Regions from separate parts of the Streptomyces sp. NPDC005803 genome, predicted to be linked through region 1. Evidence: riboswitches for the same ligand, from Rfam matches in the RefSeq annotation. Region 1 holds a riboswitch; the other holds the start of a gene.
The links. Region 1 has a riboswitch for glycine ahead of gcvT (glycine cleavage system aminomethyltransferase GcvT). Riboswitches for the same ligand answer to the same signal wherever they lie in the genome.
Positions count from the first base shown of each region.

Region 1 (6,988 bases):
GCGTTCTGCGTGAGCTGGGCGTAGAACTGCGGGATCTCGATGGCGGGCTCGCTGATCCGCAGCGGGCCGGCGGGCATCCGCTCCAGGCCGGTGGCGATCCGGCGCAGGTCCAGCCAGGGGATGCCGACGCCGCCGCCCGGGGCATGCGGATTCAGCCAGATGCCCCAGCGGTCGGGGAACAGGGCGCGGGAGATGTCCCGGCCGCCCACGACCTCGTGGTCCCGGTTCCAGCCGCTGGCGGAGAGCTCCTGGGCGGAGGTGACGCAGGGGGCGTAGCCGAGGCCGTCGATCTCCATGTTGCCGTACTGGGCGTCGGGAGAGCCGGCCCTGCCGTGCCAGAGCAGCATCCAGACCTGGTCGGCCGCCAGGGCGTGGAGGAGGGCCTCGTACGCGTCGTAGCGCCCGGGCGTCACCTGTCGCAGCATGTGCTCGACCGTTCCCCGAGCTCTCGGCTCCGCTCGAGCAGGGGAGACCCCATCGGCCGCCCCCATGCCTGACGCACTCACCCTGGGTCCCGCCCCTCTTCGATCCACTGTGTCGGCCTGCCGCTCCCGGGGCTCTCGGGGACGGCGCGGTGCCGAGGCACCCGCCATCAAACCAGCTTATGCGGCGGCCCTGACACCGACTTGACGCCAGGGGCCGCCGCCGTCCCGCGGCGCCGGTCCCCGTGCCCTACCGCTACTCGGCGGCGCGCTGGTAGAAGGGCCGCACCCGCGCCCGCATCCAGTCGGCGACCGGGTCCTGGGCCACGTCGAGCAGCACCAGGTTGACCGGCCAGGGCACCTCGACGCGCCCCAGTGCCCGCCCCAGGGCGTCCATGGGGGCGTTGCGCCCGGCTCCCTCCCAGGTGGAGAACTCGATGCCGACGAAGAGGACGGGGTCCGCGCCCTCGATGCTGGCCAGGGCGCGGCGGGCGCTGAGCACGACGCCGCTGGCCTCGAACTCCCCGGCCGCGGCGGAGAGGAAATCGACGGGGTCCTCCTGCCAGTCCGGCTCGTACAGCCGGACCCGTCCGCCACTGGCCGGACCGTCCAGCACGGTGCGGCCCGCCCGGCAGAGCTCGGCGACGGCGGGCGGGGGGAGCGGCATGCCGACCGCGCCGCCCGGGTTCACCGCGACGCCGAGCTGCGGGGGCAGGCCCCGGGCGAAGTCGCGGGCGGGGGCCACGGTGAACGACATGTGCGCGCCGACGCAGGCGAGGAACTGCTGTTCGGAGCTGAACACGGGGACGTACGGCGCGCCCTCGATGTCCAGCGTCGGCAGATCGAGGTCGGTGGCGTCCGGTCCGCCGCCGTTGGGCAGCGGCACCCAGACATGGCTGCGCCCGAGCACCTCCACCAGCCGGCCGCCCGCCTCGGGGCTGCCGACCGAGGCGCTCAGTACTTCTTCGAGCTCGTTGGCCGGCCATCCGCCCTGCGGATGGGTCCGGGCCGGTGCCGGAATGTCCACTGTCTCCCTCTCTCGCCCCATGTCGTGCAGCAAGAGATTAACGCCGCGCGCGTGGTCCGCCGCCCGTCGCGCACGGCTGTCCAGCCTTCGGACGGCCCCCGCTCAGGCCTCACTCTGTGCGTCTGCGAATGTGATGCGCGTCAGCAGCCCGGCCGCCTCGCGGTCCAGCAGCACCGCCGAGGCGCACCCGAGCGGCAGCAGACCGGACTCGGTGTCCCGCAGCAGCCGGCCCACGGCCCTGCGGTGACGGGCGAACGCGTACCCGGAGACTCCGCGCCCGCGCTCGCGCTGGCCCTCCCGCGCGGTCTGCGGGGTGACGTCGAGCAGCACGAGGTGCAGGGTGCGGCCGCGCCGCCGGGCGTGCCGGGCCAGCCAGCCGCGCACCCAGGCCTGCGTGCCGCAGTCGTGGACGACGACGGAGTGGCCGGAGCGCAGCACCCGCCACAGTCCCCAGTAGTGGGCGACGCGGACGAGCGGGCGGTAGAGGGCGTACGGGAGTAAGCGGGGCATCCGGGCCGCCCAGCGGTCCCTGGTGTCCTGGGAGTCGATGGCGTGGGCCGAGACGGCCCGTCCCATGAGCGTCGACTTGCCGCTGCCGGGCAGTCCGGAGACCACCACCACGTCCCCCGCCGCGAAGTGCAGGCCGCGCGGGCTGCGCCCGTCCCGCTCCCGCAGGTCCCGCACGACGGGTGCGTGCGGTCCCACCGTCTCCGTGGCCGGCGCCCCCGGCTGCGCGGGCAGTGCCCCGTGCGCGACCCCCGCGGTCGTCGCGTACCGCTGCAACGTCATCGCCCTCCCCCTGTCGCCTGACCCACACCTGCTCAAGAAGTGTAAAGAAAAGGTAATGCGGCACAACCGTCCGACCCGCCGGAACCCGTAGGAGACGGGCATCGGCACCGAACCCCCACTCTCCCGCAATGCGTGCGATGATGACCCCGTCAACTGCATAAAGGCCGCTCGAATCCGCGCGGGAGAGTCCCGGCCGCCGTGCCGGGCGCCGAAGGAGCAAGATCCTCCCTTGAATCTCTCAGGCCCCGTACCGCGTGGATGAGGCAGATCTGAAAAGCGAGCCGCCCCGCGGCTCCACCCAAGGTGCAAGCCGAACCCCTGCGGGGCCTCTCGGCGAACCTCTCAGGTTCCGATGACAGATGGGGAGGGATCGTCCTCGTCGTCATGCCCTGGGAGCCTTGTCCAATGAGTACTGCCCCCCGCCTCACCGCCCTCGATGCCGTGCACCGTTCGCTCGGTGCGACCATGACCGACTTCGCGGGCTGGGACATGCCGCTGCGCTACGCCAGTGAGCGTGACGAGCACAACGCCGTGCGCACGAAGGCCGGCCTCTTCGACCTGTCCCACATGGGCGAGATCACCGTCACCGGCCCCGCGGCCGTGGACCTGCTGAACTTCGCGCTCGTCGGCAACATCGGCACCGTCTCGGTGGGCCGGGCCCGCTACACGATGATCTGCGCCGAGGACGGCGGCATCCTGGACGACCTGATCGTGTACCGCCTGGCGGAGACCGAGTACATGGTCGTGGCCAACGCCGGCAACGCGCAGATCGTGCTGGACGCGCTGACCGCGCGGGCCGAGGGCTTCGACGCCGAGGTGCGCGACGACCGCGACGCGTACGCGCTGCTCGCCGTCCAGGGCCCCGGGTCCCCCGCCATCCTGGCCGCCGTCACCGACGCCGACCTGGACGGTCTGAAGTACTACGCCGGTCTGCCCGGCACGGTCGCCGGTGTCCCCGCGCTCATCGCCCGTACCGGCTACACCGGCGAGGACGGCTTCGAGCTGTTCGTCGCACCCGAGCACGCCGAGCAGCTGTGGCGGGCCCTCACCGAGGCGGGCGCCTCGCACGGACTGATCCCCTGCGGGCTCTCCTGCCGCGACACGCTGCGCCTGGAGGCGGGCATGCCGCTGTACGGGCACGAGCTGACCACGGCGCTGACGCCGTTCGACGCCGGGCTGGGCCGGGTGGTGAAGTTCGAGAAGGAGGGCGACTTCGTCGGCCGCAAGGCCCTGGAGGCCGCCGCCGAGCGCGCCGAGACCGCCCCGCCCCGCAAGCTCGTCGGCCTGGTGGCCGAGGGCCGCCGGGTACCGCGCGCCGGGTTCGCCGTCGTCGCCGGCGGCCAGGTCATCGGCGAGGTCACCTCGGGCGCACCCTCGCCCACGCTCGGCAAGCCCCTCGCCATGGCGTACGTCGACGCCGCACACGCCGCGCCCGGCACCGCGGGCGTCGCCGTGGACATCCGGGGCAGCCACGAGCCGTACGAGGTCGTGGCGCTGCCGTTCTACAAGCGGCAGAAGTAGAAGAGCGGCGCGCCACGGGCACCGCGTACGTGACGCAGTCCCGTCTCACACCGTAAGACCATCGTTCATCAGCACTCCCCCGCGTACAGGAGAATTCAGGTCATGAGCAACCCCCAGCAGCTGCGGTACAGCAAGGAGCACGAGTGGCTGTCGGCCGTCGAGGACGGCGTGGCCACGATCGGCATCACGGAGTACGCGGCCAACGCGCTCGGTGACGTCGTCTACGCCCAGCTCCCCGAGGTCGGCGACACGGTGACCGCGGGCGAGACCTGCGGCGAGCTGGAGTCGACCAAGTCGGTCAGCGACCTGTACTCGCCGGTGAGCGGCGAGGTCACCGCCGCGAACCAGGACGTCGTGGACGACCCGTCGCTGGTGAACTCCGCTCCGTTCGAAGGCGGCTGGCTGTTCAAGGTACGCGTCGCGGAGGAGCCGAAGGACCTGCTCTCCGCCGACGAGTACACCGCGTTCTCCGGCAACTGAGACCCCAAGGGACCACCTGATGTCGCTTCTCAACTCCTCCCTCCACGAGCTGGACCCGGACGTCGCCGCCGCTGTCGACGCCGAGCTCCACCGTCAGCAGTCCACCCTCGAGATGATCGCCTCGGAGAACTTCGCTCCCGTCGCGGTCATGGAGGCCCAGGGCTCCGTCCTGACCAACAAGTACGCCGAGGGCTACCCCGGCCGCCGCTACTACGGCGGCTGCGAGCACGTCGACGTGATCGAGCAGATCGCGATCGACCGCATCAAGGCGCTCTTCGGCGCCGAGGCGGCCAACGTGCAGCCGCACTCGGGCGCACAGGCCAACGCCGCCGCGATGTTCGCGCTGCTGAAGCCGGGCGACACGATCATGGGCCTGAACCTGGCCCACGGCGGTCACCTGACCCACGGCATGAAGATCAACTTCTCCGGCAAGCTCTACAACGTGGTCCCGTACCACGTCGACGACACCGGCACCGTGGACATGGCCGAGGTCGAGCGCCTCGCCAAGGAGTCCAAGCCGCAGCTGATCGTGGCCGGCTGGTCGGCCTACCCCCGCCAGCTGGACTTCGCCGCCTTCCGCCGCATCGCGGACGAGGTCGGCGCGTACCTGATGGTCGACATGGCGCACTTCGCCGGTCTGGTCGCCGCGGGCCTGCACCCCAACCCGGTGCCGCACGCCCACGTCGTCACGACCACCACGCACAAGACCCTCGGCGGTCCGCGCGGCGGCGTGATCCTCTCCACCCAGGAGCTCGCCAAGAAGATCAACTCGGCGGTCTTCCCGGGTCAGCAGGGCGGTCCGCTGGAGCACGTGATCGCGGCCAAGGCGGTCTCCTTCAAGGTGGCGGCGACCGAGGAGTTCAAGGAGCGCCAGCAGCGCACCCTGGACGGCGCCCGCATCCTCGCCGAGCGTCTGGTGCAGCCGGACGTCACCGAGGCCGGCGTCTCCGTCCTGTCCGGCGGTACGGACGTGCACCTGGTCCTCGTGGACCTGCGCAACTCCGAGCTGGACGGCCAGCAGGCCGAGGACCGGCTGCACGAGCTGGGCATCACGGTCAACCGCAACGCCATCCCCAACGACCCGCGGCCGCCGATGGTCACCTCGGGTCTGCGGATCGGCACGCCGGCCCTGGCCACCCGCGGTTTCCAGGCGGAGGACTTCACCGAGGTCGCCGAGATCATCGCGTCGGCGCTGAAGCCGTCGTACGACGCGGACGACCTGAAGGCCCGCGTCGTCGCGCTCGCCGAGAAGTTCCCGCTGTACCCCGGTGTGAAGTAGTCGAACCGGCGCATTTGTACATAAGGGCGGGGCACCGCGCACACTGAACAGTGAGCGCGGTGCCCCATTCCTCGGGGGTGTCCCGCCGGTCAGGGCCGGGGCACGACGCCCGGCACGGCACCTCGCGGCGTTGCCGAAACGCCCTGTCCGGCCCTGACCGGCGAGACACCCCTTGCCCCCCGCTCCCTTGTCCTCGCTCTTCGGGCCCACCCGGCCCGTACCGCACCACCCGGCAGACAACGGCGTCTACCAACCCCTTAGGAGTCACCCCGTGGCCATCTCGGTCTTCGACCTGTTCTCGATCGGCATCGGCCCGTCCAGCTCCCATACGGTCGGCCCCATGCGCGCGGCCCGTATGTTCGCGCGCCGGCTGAAGAACGAGGGCCTGCTCGCCCACACCGCCTCCATACGCGCCGAGCTGTACGGCTCGCTCGGCGCCACCGGCCATGGCCACGGCACGCCCAAGGCCGTCCTGCTCGGTCTGGAGGGCGAGTCCCCCCGCACCGTCGACGTCGAAACGGCCGACGACCGGGTCGAGGCCATCCGCACCACCGGCCGCATCAACCTCCTCGGCATGCACGAGATCGCCTTCGACGCCGACGAGCAGCTGGTCCTGCACCGCCGCAAGGCGCTGCCGTACCACGCCAACGGCATGACGGTCTTCGCCTACGACCACGAGGGCGCCCCCCTCCTGGAGAAGACCTACTACTCGGTCGGCGGCGGTTTCGTCGTCGACGAGGACGCGGTGGGCGAGGACCGGATCGTCCTCGACGACACCGTCCTGAAGCACCCGTTCCGCACCGGCGACGAGCTGCTGCGCCTCGCTCAGGAAACGGGCCTGTCGATCTCCTCCCTGATGCTGGAGAACGAGCGCGCCTGGCGCACCGAGGACGAGATCCGCTCCGGCCTGCTGGACATCTGGCGCGCCATGCAGGCGTGTGTCTCCCGGGGCATGTCCCGCGAGGGCATCCTGCCCGGCGGCCTCAAGGTCCGCCGCCGCGCGGCGAACACCGCCCGCCAGCTGCGCGCCGAGGGCGACCCGCAGACCCACGCGATGGAGTGGATCACCCTGTACGCGATGGCGGTCAACGAGGAGAACGCCGCGGGCGGCCGCGTCGTCACCGCCCCGACCAACGGCGCGGCCGGCATCATCCCCGCGGTACTGCACTACTACATGAACTTCGCGGCCGGCGGCGCGACCGAGGCGGAGAAGGACGACAGCATCGTCCGCTTCCTCCTGGCGGCCGGCGCCATCGGCATGCTGTTCAAGGAGAACGCCTCCATCTCCGGCGCCGAGGTCGGCTGCCAGGGTGAGGTCGGCTCCGCCTGCTCCATGGCCGCGGGCGCCCTCGCCGAGGTCCTGGGCGGCACCCCCGAGCAGGTCGAGAACGCCGCCGAGATCGGCATGGAGCACAACCTCGGCCTGACCTGCGACCCGGTCGGCGGTCTCGTCCAGATCCCGTGCATCGA
Region 1 covers NZ_JBEXXO010000015.1:109,182-116,169, forward strand. The annotation lists gene ABZ454_RS22020 (enhanced serine sensitivity protein SseB C-terminal domain-containing protein) at 1-425, opposite strand, end outside; gene ABZ454_RS22025 (enhanced serine sensitivity protein SseB) at 679-1,449, opposite strand; gene ABZ454_RS22030 (AAA family ATPase) at 1,552-2,238, opposite strand; glycine riboswitch at 2,408-2,501, shown strand; gene gcvT (glycine cleavage system aminomethyltransferase GcvT) at 2,644-3,759, shown strand; gene gcvH (glycine cleavage system protein GcvH) at 3,862-4,239, shown strand; gene glyA (serine hydroxymethyltransferase) at 4,259-5,518, shown strand; gene ABZ454_RS22050 (L-serine ammonia-lyase) at 5,790-6,988, shown strand, end outside.

Region 2 (6,988 bases), on a different contig from region 1:
AGTCGAGGTGAGCGCGCGGCCTTCCGACGCCATAGCGCTCGCCCTGCGCACCGGCACGCCGATCTACGGCAGTGACGGGGTGCTCGACGACGCGGGAATCGCGATTCCCGACGAGCAGGAGGACGAGGTGGAGAAGTTCCGCGAGTTCCTCGACCAGATCTCGCCGGAGGACTTCGGTACGAACAGTCAGTGACGTCCCAAGGGGCCCCGCCAGCGCATTCGGCAAGCCTTTCCCGGTTGTGAGTCACGGGAAACCACCCTCAGGGTGATTATCACTCGGCGTGCCGAGTGTGGCGATCGTTGACGCACCCCGGGTGACTGCCTACCTTCGAGTGGGCAGGTCAAGGACGGAGGTCGGCGTGAGAAGCAGCGGCGACGGTACGGCAGCGGGCGGGCCGTATCCGCAGCAGGGGAGTACGGCCGGCCGCACCATCAGGCAACCGGCTGCGCCGGATTTGGTGGCGGGGGACGGCGTGACATCGGCCAACGAGATCGGCTACCGCGGGCCGACGGCGTGCGCGGCAGCGGGGATCACCTACCGGCAGCTCGACTACTGGGCCCGTACGGCCCTGGTGGAGCCGAGCGTCCGGCCGGCGTACGGGTCCGGCACCCAGAGGCTCTACAGCTTCCGGGACGTCGTCCTGCTCAAGATCGTGAAGCGCTTCCTCGACACCGGGGTGGCCCTGCAGAACATCCGCACCACGGTGCAGCACCTGCGGGCCCGCGGTTTCCAGGATCTCGAACGCATGACGCTGATGAGTGACGGAGCGACCGTGTACGAGTGCTCCTCGCCCGCGGAGGTCGTCGAGCTCCTCCAGGGGGGCCAGGGAGTCTTCGGCATCGCCGTGGGCGTGGTGTGGCGGGACGTGGACGCCGCACTGTCGACGCTCCACGGGGAGCGGGTGGACACCGGCGAGACCCTGATCGGCAACAACCCGGGCGATGAGCTCGCCCGTCGGCGCAACCGGGCGGGCTGACCGGGTGGCGGCACGGCCGCGCCCCGGGGAATCCGGGGTCGGCCGTCTGCGGTGACAGGGCGACTGTCAGTGCCGTAGGGCACCATCGGTTGATGTGAGAGCCGCGCCGACCATCCTGCATCTGGACATGGATGCCTTCTACGCGTCCGCCGAGCAGGCGGCGAAACCGAGTCTGCGCGGCAAGCCGGTCGTGGTGGGCGGACTCGGCCCCCGGGGAGTCGTGGCCACCGCCTCGTACGAGGCGCGGCGTTTCGGGGTGCATTCGGCGATGCCGATGGCTCAGGCCAGGAGACTGGCGCCGAACGCGGCGTACCTGGTGCCGCGCTTCACGCTCTACCGGACCGTGAGCGACCAGGTCATGGAGTTGCTGGGCCGCCTCTCACCCCTGGTGGAGCCGCTCAGCCTCGACGAGGCCTTCGTCGACCTGGAGGCGGGCGGGACGGCGGACGACACGGCTTCCGCGATGGCCATCGGCGAGCAGCTGCGCGGGGCGATCGAAGCGGTCACGGGGCTCAGCGGTTCCGTCGGGCTCGCGGGCTCCAAGATGCTGGCGAAGATCGCCTCCGAGGAGGCGAAGCCCAACGGCATCCTGCTGATAGAGCCGGGCACGGAGCGGGAACTGCTCGCGCCCATGCCGGTGCGGACCCTGCCCGGCGTCGGACCGGCCACCGCGGACCATCTGCGTCGCGCGGGCATGACCACGGTCAACGACCTCGCCGAGGCGGGCGAGGCGGAGCTCGTACGGCTGCTGGGCAAGGCCCACGGCAGTTCTCTGCACCGCATGGCGTCCGGCCATGACGACCGGCCGGTGGTCGCCGAGCGCGACGCGAAGTCGGTCTCGGTCGAGGACACCTTCGACACGGATCTCCATGACCGGGTCCGGGTGCGGACCGAGGTGGAGCGGCTGGCCGGCCGGTGCGTCCAGCGGCTGCGGGCGGCCGGGCGCTCGGGGCGCACGGTGGTGCTGAAGGTGCGGCGCTACGACTTCTCGACCCTGACCCGCTCCGAGACGCTGCGCGGGCCCACCGACGACCCCGCGGTGGTCAGAGAGGCCGCCGCACGGCTCCTGGAGTCCGTGGACACCACCGGGGGTGTGCGGCTGCTCGGCGTCGGCGTCACCGGGCTCGCCGACTTCACCCAGGAGGACCTCTTCGCCCAGGCAGCCGGTGAGCGGGCGGCCGCCGAGCTCCCGGACACCGCCGAGCCGGGCGGACACGCCGCTGCCGATGAGGCGGGGCCGCAGACGGAGGAGACCGGGCAGGAGAGTGCGGAGCAGCTCGCCGCGCGGCGCTGGCCCGCCGGTCACGATGTACGCCACGACACGTACGGACACGGCTGGGTGCAGGGGAGCGGGGTCGGGCGGGTGACGGTGCGGTTCGAGGAGCCGGAATCGGCGCCCGGCCGGGTCCGCACGTTCCGGATCGACGATCCGGCGCTGCGGCCGGCCGATCCGCTGCCGCTCGTGCGGAACCCGGTGGACTACTCCTCCTGGCCGGCCAGCCTGCCGAAGTCGCGGTCCGGCGCGCTCTCGGCCGGCGCCGCGTCCAGACCGTAGTGCCGGTAGAGCTGAAGCTCCTGTTCCGGCGAGAGATGGCGGCCGACCCCGAAGTCGGGTGCGTCCTTGATCAGGGCACGGTCGAACGGGATGCGCAGCGCGTCCTCGACGAACTCGCTGGGCTCCAGCGGGACGAAGGCGTCCCGGCTGAACAGTCCGGTGCGTACGGCCGCCCATTCGGGCACTCCGGTCGCGTCGTCGAGGTACACCTCGTCCACGGTTCCGATCTTGGTGCCCTTGCGGTCGAACGCCTTGCGGCCGATCAGGTTGCGCGGATCGATGTCGGTCTGCACGGTCCCTCCCACTGGTCGCGGCTACTCCACAGGCACTACAGAAGTGCAGAACCGTGGCGTCGGCCACTCGAGATTCCCACCGTGTACCCCGCTGGTACGCTGGCCATGGCTGCTGATCCCGTGCGGGAGAGTCCTCCGGAGTAAAATCCGGAGGCGCCGAAGGAGCAAATCCTCCCCGGAATCTCTCAGGCCCCCGTACCGCACGGACGAGGTCACTCTGGAAAGCAGGGCGGGTTCCGTACGGCCTCGGCCGGACCGGGTCTCTCCCTCACCGACGGTGAAAGCCGGTGCGCCCCGTGGGCACCGGTGAAGCTCTCAGGTTGAGATGACAGAGGGGGAGGCCGTTCGGGCACCCCGCGCCGTGGTGCCCCTCGCAGGTCGTGACAGACCAGGAGGCCTCCATCATGACCCCCCGCCGCACTTCGCTCTCCCAGCTGGAACAGGGAATCCCGTTCGAGCAGCGCCACATCGGTCCCGATGCCGAGGCACAGGCGAAGATGCTCGCCCAGGTCGGTTACGGCTCGCTCGACGAGCTCACCGCCGCCGCGGTGCCCGATGTGATCAAGAGTGCCGAGGCCCTGCGGCTGCCGGCCGCCCGGACCGAGGCCGAGGTCCTCGCCGAGCTGCGCCTCCTCGCCGACCGCAACCAGGTCCTCGCCCCGATGATCGGGCTCGGCTATTACGGCACGTTCACCCCGCCGGTGATCCTCCGCAACGTCATGGAGAACCCCGCGTGGTACACGGCCTACACGCCGTACCAGCCGGAGATCTCCCAGGGCCGCCTCGAAGCCCTGCTGAACTTCCAGACGATGGTCGCCGAGCTGACCGGTCTGCCCACCTCCGGCGCCTCGCTGCTCGACGAGGGCACCGCCGCCGCCGAGGCCATGGCGCTGGCCCGGCGTGTCGGCAAGGTCAAGAAGGGCGTCTTCCTGGTCGACGCGGAGACCCTGCCGCAGACCGTCGCCGTCATAGAGACCCGTGCCGAGCCGACCGGAGTCGAGGTCGTCGTCGCCGACCTCACCGACGGCATCCCGGCGGGCATCGCCGAGCGCGGTGTCTTCGGTGTGCTGCTGCAGTACCCGGGCGCCTCCGGGGCCGTGAGGGACATCAAGCCCGTCATCGACCAGGCCCACGAGCTCGGCGCGATCGTCACCGTGGCCGCCGACCTGCTCGCGCTCACCCTGCTCACGTCCCCCGGCGACCTCGGCGCGGACATCGCCGTCGGGACCACGCAGCGCTTCGGCGTGCCGATGGGCTTCGGCGGACCGCACGCCGGCTTCATGGCCGTGCGCGAGAAGTTCGCGCGCAGCCTCCCGGGCCGCCTCGTCGGCGTCTCCGTGGACGCGGACGGCAACAAGGCGTACCGGCTGGCCCTGCAGACCCGCGAGCAGCACATCCGCCGCGAGAAGGCCACCAGCAACATCTGCACCGCTCAGGTGCTGCTCGCCGTGATGGCCGGGATGTACGCCGTCTACCACGGACCCGACGGCCTGCGGACGATCGCCCGGCGCACCCACCGCTACGCGGCCATCCTGGCGCAGGGCCTGCGGGCGGCCGGTGTCGACGTGGTGACCGGCGTCCACTTCGACACGCTCACCGTCCGGGTCCCGGGCAAGGCCGCCGCGGTCGTCGCCGATGCCCGCGAACGCGGGGTCAACCTGCGGCTGGTCGACGCCGACCTGGTCTCGGTCGCGTGCGACGAGACCACCACCCGCGCGCAGATCGCGGCGGTCTGGGCCGCCTTCGGCACCGAGGGTGACATCGAGGCGCTGGACGCAACGACCGCCGACGCGCTGCCCGACGCGCTGCTGCGCACCGACGCGATCCTGACCCACCCGGTCTTCCACCAGCACCGCTCCGAGACCGCGATGCTGCGCTACCTGCGCAAGCTCGCCGACCGTGACTACGCGCTGGACCGCGGCATGATCCCGCTCGGCTCCTGCACCATGAAGCTGAACGCGACCGCCGAGATGGAGTCGATCACCTGGCCCGAGTTCGGCGCACTGCACCCATTCGCGCCGGCCGAGCAGGCCGAGGGCTTCCTTACGCTCATCCGTGAGCTGGAGGAGCGCCTCGCGGAGGTCACCGGCTATGACGCGGTCTCCCTCCAGCCGAACGCCGGCTCGCAGGGTGAGTTCGCGGGGCTGCTCGCCGTCCGCGCGTACCACCGTGCCAACGGCGACGAGGGCCGGACCGTCTGCCTGATCCCGTCCTCCGCCCACGGCACCAACGCCGCGAGCGCCGTGATGGCCGGCATGAAGGTCGTCGTGGTGAAGACCGCCGACGACGGCGAGGTCGACATCGAGGACCTCCGCGCCAAGATCGCGCAGCACCGCGACGAGCTCGCCGTGCTCATGATCACTTACCCCTCGACCCACGGTGTCTTCGAGGAGCACGTCGCCGACATCTGCGCCGAGGTGCACGACGCCGGCGGCCAGGTGTACGTCGACGGGGCCAACCTGAACGCACTGGTCGGTCTCGCCAAGCCGGGCCGCTTCGGCGGCGACGTCTCGCACCTGAACCTGCACAAGACCTTCTGCATCCCGCACGGTGGCGGCGGTCCCGGCGTGGGACCCGTGGGTGTGCGCGCACACCTCGCGCCGTACCTCCCGAACCACCCGCTGCAGCCCGCCGCGGGTCCCGAGACCGGTGTCGGACCGATCTCGGCCGCTCCGTGGGGCTCGGCCGGCATCCTCCCGATCTCCTGGGCCTATGTACGCCTGATGGGTGGCGAGGGCCTGAAGCGCGCGACGCAGGTGGCCGTACTCGCGGCCAACTACATCGCCAAGCGGCTGGAGCCGCACTACCCGATCCTGTACAACGGCCCGGCCGGCCTGGTGGCGCACGAGTGCATCGTGGACCTGCGGCCCATCTCCAAGGCGACCGGCGTCAGCATCGACGACGTCGCCAAGCGCCTCATCGACTACGGCTTCCACTCGCCGACCATGTCGTTCCCGGTCGCGGGGACGCTCATGATCGAGCCGACCGAGAGCGAGGACCTCGCGGAGCTGGACCGCTTCTGCGACACGATGATCGCCATTCGCGGCGAGATCGAGAAGGTGGCCTCGGGCGAGTGGAGCGCCGACGACAACCCGCTGGCCAACGCCCCGCACACCGCTGCCGCGCTGGGCGGGGAGTGGGAGCACGGCTACAGCCGCGAGGTGGCCGTCTTCCCGGCCGGGGTCTCGGCCGCCGACAAGTACTGGCCGCCGGTGCGCCGCATCGACGGTGCGTTCGGTGACCGCAACCTCGTCTGCTCCTGCCCGCCGCTGGACGAGTACGACAACTGAGCACACGAACACAGCGTGTGACGCGGATACGCGTGGGGGCCGGTGCGGAGGATTCTCCGCACCGGCCCCCTTCCGTTCCGGCCGCTCAGGCCGCCTTCACCACCCGGCCCGTTCCCAGCGGCCGGTGCGGGGCGATGATCTGCCCGTCCGGGAGCAGCTCACCGGTGTCCTCGAAGAGCAGGACGCCGTTGCACAGCAGGCTCCATCCCTGCTCGGGATGGTGCGCCACCAGACGGGCGGCTTCCCGGTCGGCTGAGTCGGCTGTCGGGCAGGCTGGCTGGTGCTGACACATGGATGGGTTCTTTCGCTGCGTTGAGTTGAGTGTCCTGCGGCTTGAAGAGGTGTTCATGGCCGCCCCCGTATCAATCGGTCCGGTCCCAGTGTTGCCCCACGGGCTTCGATCCGCAGGGATTTGGCAGCAGCGCTTCCTCTCCTCTCATGACGCGTCACCCGGCCGGACGGTTCAACGCAACTGCACTGTCACTTCGGGTGGTTCGGGGTGGTCGGATGGGGCTAGTACGGATGGGCACACGGGCCCCCGCGTGACGGCACTGTGCCCCCACCGGATCGGCGGGGGCACAGTGCCGTCACGTGGGGGGCGAGCCGGCGCTCAGGCGGGAGAGCCGAGCAGGGGGCCGGGGCCGGGTGTGATGCGGGTGGTGATCACGGGGAGCAGATCGGCGACCCGGTGCGGACGGTGTGCCGCGATACCCGGTGGGGCGGGAGCCAGCGGAACCAGCAGATCGGCGGGGGCGGGGGACCCGCAGGACGCGTCCGCCCCGATGTCTCCGTGCAGCCACAGTGCCATCATGTAGAGCTCGGGAATGGAGAGCAGCCTGGGCTGGTAGGGCGTCGCCGCCGCTTCCGCCTGGC
Region 2 covers NZ_JBEXXO010000013.1:215,468-222,455, reverse strand. The annotation lists gene ABZ454_RS20425 (bifunctional nuclease family protein) at 1-193, shown strand, start outside; gene ABZ454_RS20420 (MerR family transcriptional regulator) at 360-977, shown strand; gene ABZ454_RS20415 (DNA polymerase IV) at 1,072-2,532, shown strand; gene ABZ454_RS20410 (PRC-barrel domain-containing protein) at 2,457-2,825, opposite strand; glycine riboswitch at 2,939-3,036, shown strand; gene gcvP (aminomethyl-transferring glycine dehydrogenase) at 3,230-6,115, shown strand; gene ABZ454_RS20400 (DUF5999 family protein) at 6,201-6,407, opposite strand; gene ABZ454_RS20395 (hypothetical protein) at 6,726-6,988, opposite strand, start outside.
Region 2: it holds a riboswitch for glycine, as region 1 does, so the genes downstream of both, gcvP (aminomethyl-transferring glycine dehydrogenase) here and gcvT (glycine cleavage system aminomethyltransferase GcvT) in region 1, are expected to answer to the same signal.